2 linked regions of the Microbulbifer sp. A4B17 genome follow. The protein of the gene in region 2 binds, or shares a complex with, the protein of the main gene of each other region. Links are inferred from orthologs where the notes say so. Each region holds a gene or a part of one and is shown on either strand. Other genes may lie near its edges. The genes, in order: BTJ40_RS02340 and pabB.

Evidence for each region.
Region 1: the proteins of pabB (region 2) and BTJ40_RS02340 are in contact, whole or in part, in a solved structure (PDB 8RP0), measured with the Escherichia coli proteins. The link is inferred for Microbulbifer sp. A4B17 from one-to-one orthologs.

What each region holds. Positions count from the first base shown.
Region 1 is NZ_CP029064.1:532,583-535,905, reverse strand. Bases 104-3,102 are described here. They hold BTJ40_RS02340 (aminodeoxychorismate/anthranilate synthase component II), read right to left. Parts: upstream 1,893-3,102; coding sequence 1,314-1,892; downstream 104-1,313. Other genes in these bases: trpE (anthranilate synthase component I), read right to left, coding at 2,739-3,102; BTJ40_RS02335 (ion transporter), read right to left, coding at 1,889-2,752; trpD (anthranilate phosphoribosyltransferase), read right to left, coding at 190-1,239; trpC (indole-3-glycerol phosphate synthase TrpC), read right to left, coding at 104-196. In the rest of the region: more of trpC, read right to left, coding at 1-103; more of trpE, read right to left, coding at 3,103-3,323. UniProt on the Escherichia coli protein: Part of a heterodimeric complex that catalyzes the two-step biosynthesis of 4-amino-4-deoxychorismate (ADC), a precursor of p-aminobenzoate (PABA) and tetrahydrofolate.
Region 2 is NZ_CP029064.1:2,977,264-2,980,509, forward strand. Bases 236-3,157 are described here. They hold pabB (aminodeoxychorismate synthase component I), read left to right. Parts: upstream 236-991; coding sequence 992-2,323; downstream 2,324-3,157. Other genes in these bases: BTJ40_RS13225 (pyruvate, water dikinase regulatory protein), read left to right, coding at 236-918; BTJ40_RS13235 (hypothetical protein), read left to right, coding at 2,499-2,792; cysB (HTH-type transcriptional regulator CysB), read right to left, coding at 2,824-3,157. In the rest of the region: more of BTJ40_RS13225, read left to right, coding at 91-235; more of cysB, read right to left, coding at 3,158-3,246. UniProt on the Escherichia coli protein: Part of a heterodimeric complex that catalyzes the two-step biosynthesis of 4-amino-4-deoxychorismate (ADC), a precursor of p-aminobenzoate (PABA) and tetrahydrofolate.

The sequences.
Region 1 (3,323 bases), 2.4 Mb from region 2 along the record:
CTTTTTTAATTTCGGCAATAACCGCGGCCTCGCCAGTGGAAATCTTGCGATCCACTGCATCGACAAAACCTCTCGCCGGCTCCTGATCCCGAGCGCGAAGGCGAACTTCGTCGGTGGAGCACTCAGCCTTGCGCTCAGCTACCTCTTGCCATTTGCGTTCGACAATAGTTTTTAAAATGGTAGGGGTGCTCACGATTGAATTTCCTCCGGACGAAACGCACTGGTAAACGCGGCAAGATCATTGATTTTTTCTCCGGCGAGGCCGCTGTCGATAGCGTCCTGCGCCATAGCCACACCCTGCTCGGCAGAGTGCGCAACGCCGCTAATATAAATCGCCAAGCCAGCATTAAGCGCAATAATATCTGCTGCTTTTTGCCCTGCCTCAGTACTGCGTTTACCCAGTGCATCGCGAATCAAGGCCAGGGATTCCTCGGAACCGGAAACGCTGAGGCCGGAGAGATCCCGGCGCTGCAGGCCAAAGTCCTCAGGCTTGAGTGTATATTCCCGCAAGGCACCATCTTTTAATTCCACAGCAAAGGTATCCGCAGCAATACTGGCTTCATCGAGTCCATCGTCACTGTGTAAAACCAGTACGTGCTCTGAGCCAAGCTGCTGTAAAACTTCAGCCAATAGTCGGCAGTAGCGTTTTTCGTAAACGCCTATTACTTTGCGCTTTACCCCTGCCGGATTAGTCATCGGGCCTAACAGGTTAAAGATGGTGCGCAACCCCAGTGCTTTTCGCGAAGGGCCAACATGGCGCATGGCATTATGAAAGCTGGGTGCAAACATAAAGCCGATGCCGATAGTTTCCACGCAACGTGCCATCTGCGAGGGGTTTAGTTCCAGGAATACGCCGGCATGTTCAAGCAGGTCCGCAGAACCACTGCTGGATGACACCGAACGGTTGCCGTGCTTGGCAACTTTAGCCCCCGCAGCAGCGGCGACAAAACTGCTCGCACTGGACACATTAAACAGATTGGCGCCATCACCACCGGTGCCGACAATATCAACGGTATTTTCCAGGGTGAGATCAACTTTTACCGCCAGCTGACGCATAGTTTCCACTGCGCCAACAATTTCATCGACTGTCTCACCGCGAATACGTAGTGCAATAAGGAGAGCGCCTATTTGTGGTTCCAGTGCTTCACCGCGCATTATCTGGCCAACAGTTTCGCGCATTTCTTCACGAGTAAGGTGTTCGCCATCCACCAGTTTGGCAATGGCCTGTTGAATATTCATTTTTCTCCCTTTGCCCCGTTCAGGTTATTGATTCCGGCGGGGCCCAGCCCGCCACACGCTGATGCTTCCGGTTCTCAAGACTCGATAAAGTTTCTCAGCATATCGTGACCGTGCATGGTGAGAATCGACTCCGGGTGAAACTGCACACCTTCCACGGCTAACTCCCGGTGCTTCACCCCCATAATCTCATCGATTTCACCATCCTCTGTTTCAGTCCAGGCGGTAATCTCAAGGCATTCCGGCAAGCTGCTTTTTTCCACCACCAGTGAGTGATAACGGGTCGCCTCAAATGGATTAGATAAGCCGTGAAACACTCCCAAGTTGTTGTGCACTATAGGAGATGTTTTGCCGTGCATAACCTGCCGGGCACGAACCACCCTGCCACCGAAGACCTGTCCAATACTCTGGTGCCCCAGACAAATACCCAAAATAGGGATACTGCCGGCAAAACGGCGAATGGTATCGAGCGAAATACCCGCCTCATTGGGGGTACAGGGACCCGGCGAAATCACAATTTTCTCTGGCGCCATTGCCTCGATTTCATCCAGGGTAATTTCGTCGTTGCGTTTTACCATCACTTTTGCACCCAGCTCTTCCAGGTACTGCACTACATTCCAGGTAAAGGAGTCGTAGTTATCGATCATTAAAATCATTGTGCGGCCCCCTTAGCCTCTGGTTGATAAGTGGATTCTTCCATTCTTTTTTGCAGGCGTGCGAGAGAGGCCTGGGTTGCGCGGAGTTCGCGCAGGATTTCGGTCTGGCTTGGAGGCAGACACATTTCATCCATTCGTCGCAATTTGGCCTCTTCCAGGTTATTCAAGACTACACCGATAAAGAGGTTAATCATTACGAACGCCCCCATGACCACAAAGCTGACGAAGTAAAGCCAGGCCCAAGGCATCGAATCCATCGCGGTATACATAATATCCGTCCAGTCCTCAAATGTGACAATCCGGAACAAGCTTAAAAAGGCGATTGGCAGGCTGCGCCAATGAGTAGGATCGATATCGTGGAACAGGAAATAACCCGCCACCCCATAGATATAAAAGATGATGCTCATCAACAAAGCGATGTGCATCATGCTTGGCAGGCTTCGCAATAACGTATCTACCAAAGTACGAAGCTCTGGAAATGCAGATACAAGGCGCAGTACCCTCAACACTCGTACCAAACGCGCCAATGTCGCCAGGGGCCCGGTGGCGGGAATCAGGCTCAAAGCGATAATAGTAAAGTCGAAACAGTTCCAACCACTGGCAAAGTAACGCCAAGGCCGGGTTCCATGGGAAGCGATCTTAACTGCCGCTTCGATCACAAAAGAAGCGAGTATCAGCTGGTTAATAGTTCCGAGCAGCGTACCAAAACGCTCCATCACCCAGGTGGAAGTCTCCAGCCCAACAGCAACAGCGTTGAGCAAAATCATGCCAATAATGAGCTGGTTAAATAACGGCGCTGCGACAACTCGCTCGCAGCGTTCAGCCAGGGTCAACTTTTGAGAAATACTAACTTCGCTCATCTTGCTCGATCTTTAAAGGGTCACTACTCTTGGCCAGCGCCATACCGGCAGCGCGGAAAAGCGCTCGGGCCTTATTCATTGTTTCATTCCACTCTGACTGCGGATCGGAGTCGGCCACCAGGCCAGCTCCCGCCTGCACATATAGTCGGCCATCCTTGATAACTGCTGTGCGAATGGCGATAGCGGTATCCATATTGCCATTCCAAGCCAGGTAGCCGACCGCCCCACCGTAAATGCCACGCTTTTCTGGCTCCAGCTCATCGATAATTTCCATAGCGCGAATCTTGGGGGCCCCCGACAGGGTACCGGCCGGCAGTGCCGCGCGCAGAGCATCCATTGCGGTGAGGCCCGGCTTTAACCGGCCGACAACATTGGAGGTAATATGCATCACGTGGGAATAGCGCTCGACAAACATTTGGTCGGTGACTTTGACACTGCCAGTATCAGCCACTCTGCCGATATCATTGCGCCCCAGGTCAATCAGCATCAGATGTTCAGCGAGTTCTTTGGGATCTGCCAACAGCTCTTCCTCCAGGGCAAGATCCTCCTCCTCAGTGGCTCCCCGATGACG
Region 2 (3,246 bases):
CTACAAAATTTGCAAAACGCCAGAATAAAAGACCTTTTACCCAATCCTCTCTTACAATAGGCCCCTCACGCCGACAAACTGAGAACAAACATGGCAAAAGACAAGCGCACGGCTTTTTTTATCTCCGACGGAACCGGTCTCACCGTCGAAGCGATTGGCCACAGCCTACTCGCACAGTTCCGCGATCAACAAGTTGAGCAGGTCACGCTTCCCTATATCGACTCCACCGAAAAAGTTAAACAGGCCCTGCAACGCATAGAAAAAGCAGCCGATGAGTCCGGTTTGCAGCCGATCATTATTACCAGCATTGTTTCTGACAAGATCCGGGAACAGCTGCACCAAAGCTCTGCGCTGATGCTCGATATCTTCGAGAACTACCTCACACCACTGGCCAATCTGTTTAACCGAGATCCAGCACAGATGGTCAACGTCTCTCACGGCATTGACGACAACCGCCGCTACACCGATCGTATAGATGCAGTGCACTTCGCCATGGACAATGACGATGGCCGCAGAGTCAGCGAATTCCAGCAAGCCGATGTGATCCTGTTGGGCGTTTCCCGCTCCGGCAAAACGCCTACCTGCTTGTACCTGGCACTCCAGTTTGGCCTGCGCGCAGCGAACTACCCGATTACTGAAGAAGACATGGACTCCACTACCCTGCCCAAGATTTTGCGGCCGTTTCGGCATAAGCTGTTTGGCCTTACGATTGAGCCGGAGCGTTTGATGCAGATTAGACAGGAAAGACGCGCCAACAGCCGCTACGCTTCTAAAGATCAGTGTGAATTCGAGGTGCGCCAAGTTGAGCAAATGTTGAGGCGAGCCCAAGTGCCTTTCCTCAACGCAACCCAGCTCTCGGTGGAGGAACTCGCCACCCGCCTGATGTCTCAGGCCGGTATTGAGCGCAGGATTGACTAAAGAGCCACACACTCTTTTATTGGCGTCGCAAAGTGTGTAGTGTGCGCCGTCTTCCGGACTGCTGTAGCTTGATATGCAAATTGTCTCCCTACCTTATTCGTTGAATACGCCCGCCGCTTTTGCGGCGATAGCGGATTTACCTACCCCCGTATGGCTCGACAGCGGTCGACCTCTTGCGGAGGGTGGACGCTATGACATCATCAGCGCCGACCCGATAAATACCCTTGAACTGAGTGCCGACATCCCCGAGCCATTTGCCCGACTGGATGATCTGCTGTGCGAACTCTGCCCCCAGGACAGGGATTCACAGCTGCCTTTTTGCGGTGGAGTTATTGGTTATGCTGGATATGAACTCGGTGTAGAGGGCAATCACCTACCTGCGGATATGCGACCCACGGACTTGCCCGCTGGATTTTTCGGACTTTATACCTGGGCTTTTATTGCCGACCACCAGCTGGGAAACAGCTACCTGGTTTTCCACCCGGCCTGCCCGCAGCAGCAAACGCGCGAGTTGGTAAGGCGGTTTGAGGCTATCGACTGGGAGACAACTCCTACCCCAGGTCATTTCCGCCTTCTCACCCCGTTTGAGCACGAGCTGAGTGCAGACGATTATCGGGCTCGGATTGAGCAGATACTGGAATATATCGCCGCCGGCGATATCTACCAGGCAAACTTTACCCAGCGTTTCAGAGCTCCCTACAATGGCGATCTGCTGGCAGCTTATCTGGCTTTGCGCACTCAGGTAGCAGGCCCCTTCTCCGCCTATATGGCACTGCCCCAGGGCGCCCTGCTGAGCATGTCACCAGAGCGTTTTATTCAAGCTGATGGCGCCAGTTTGCGCACAGAACCCATCAAAGGTACAGCGGCGAGGCAGGCTGACAAGATGGCGGACCAGCGCGCTGCCTTCTCTTTACAGAGAAGCCCTAAAGACCGCGCTGAAAACCTGATGATCGTAGATTTGCTGCGCAATGATTTCAGCAAGCTGTGTCGCAGCGGCACCGTGCGCGTTCCCAACCTGTTCCAACTGGCGAGCTTCGCCAATGTCCACCACTTGGTCAGTGTGGTAACGGGGGAGCTGTCCGAGGAGTCTGTCTACAGCGAATTGCTGGAGGCCTGTTTTCCCGGCGGATCTATCACAGGAGCCCCAAAACGGCGCTCGATGGAAGTGATTCGGGAGCTGGAGTCCAGCCCCCGGGGCATTTATTGTGGCAGCATTGGCTACATTAGCAGCTGTGGCCGCGCCGACACCAATATTGCCATCCGAACTTTCAGTGCAAACAATGGGCACCTGACCTGTGCCGCAGGCGGTGGGATCGTTGCGGACTCCGACCCCGCTTCGGAACACCAGGAATGCCTGGCCAAGGTGCGCCTGCTACTGGAAACCACAGAACAATTTCTGCAGTAAATAGCAATCCACCAATAACTGCTTAAAAATCAATCAACTTTGGCGTATTTTGTAGCATCACTACAAATTTAAGTTATAAAGGTATCGGCGATTGATATTTCAAAGTTATTAGGCGTTCTGATAAATTCAGTCCATCTTGCCTTTAATGGCATTGCACTGGATCAAGGAAATTATCGTGAAAATCACACTGGTCAAGAAAATTCTCGCCGACGGCTCGCCCTGTGCCAAGTGCCGTGACGTAGAAGAAAAGCTGGAAGAAAATGGCCAAATGCAATTTATCGACCAGACACTTGTCGCCGATGTGCGTGACCCGCAAAGCCCGGGATTACAACTGGCCCAACAGCACAAAGTAGAGCGAGCCCCATTCTTTGTTGTAGAACGCGAAAACGAGGAAGCGGAAATTTATACTGTCTACTTCAAGTTCGCCAAAGAAGTTCTGCGCCCCCTGACCGAGATGGAGGCTTCATAGCCTCCATTACCCGCTCACTTTCAACACTCCTTTAGTAAACCGGCAGCTCCATATCGGCGAACAGCGCATCCACCTCGGAACGGGATGTGGCTTGTGCCGCCTGGTCAATCAGCTCACGGCTGAGATGGGGAGCAAATTGCTGGATAAACTCATACATAAAGCCGCGCAGGAAAATACCTTTACGGAAGCCAATTTTAGTGACACTCGACTCAAACAGATCACTGGCATCGAGAGCCACCAGATCTTCATCTTCGCCATCAACCGCCATATCGGCCACAATGCCAATCCCAAGCCCTAGACGCACATAGGTTTTGATCACGTCGGCATCAGCAGCGGTAAAAACCACCTTGGGTGATAAACCCTTCTCCAGGAAAGCTTCATCCAACTTGGAACGGCCGGTAAAGCCGAATACATAAGTGACAATCGGATATTTCGCCACATCTTCAAGTGACAG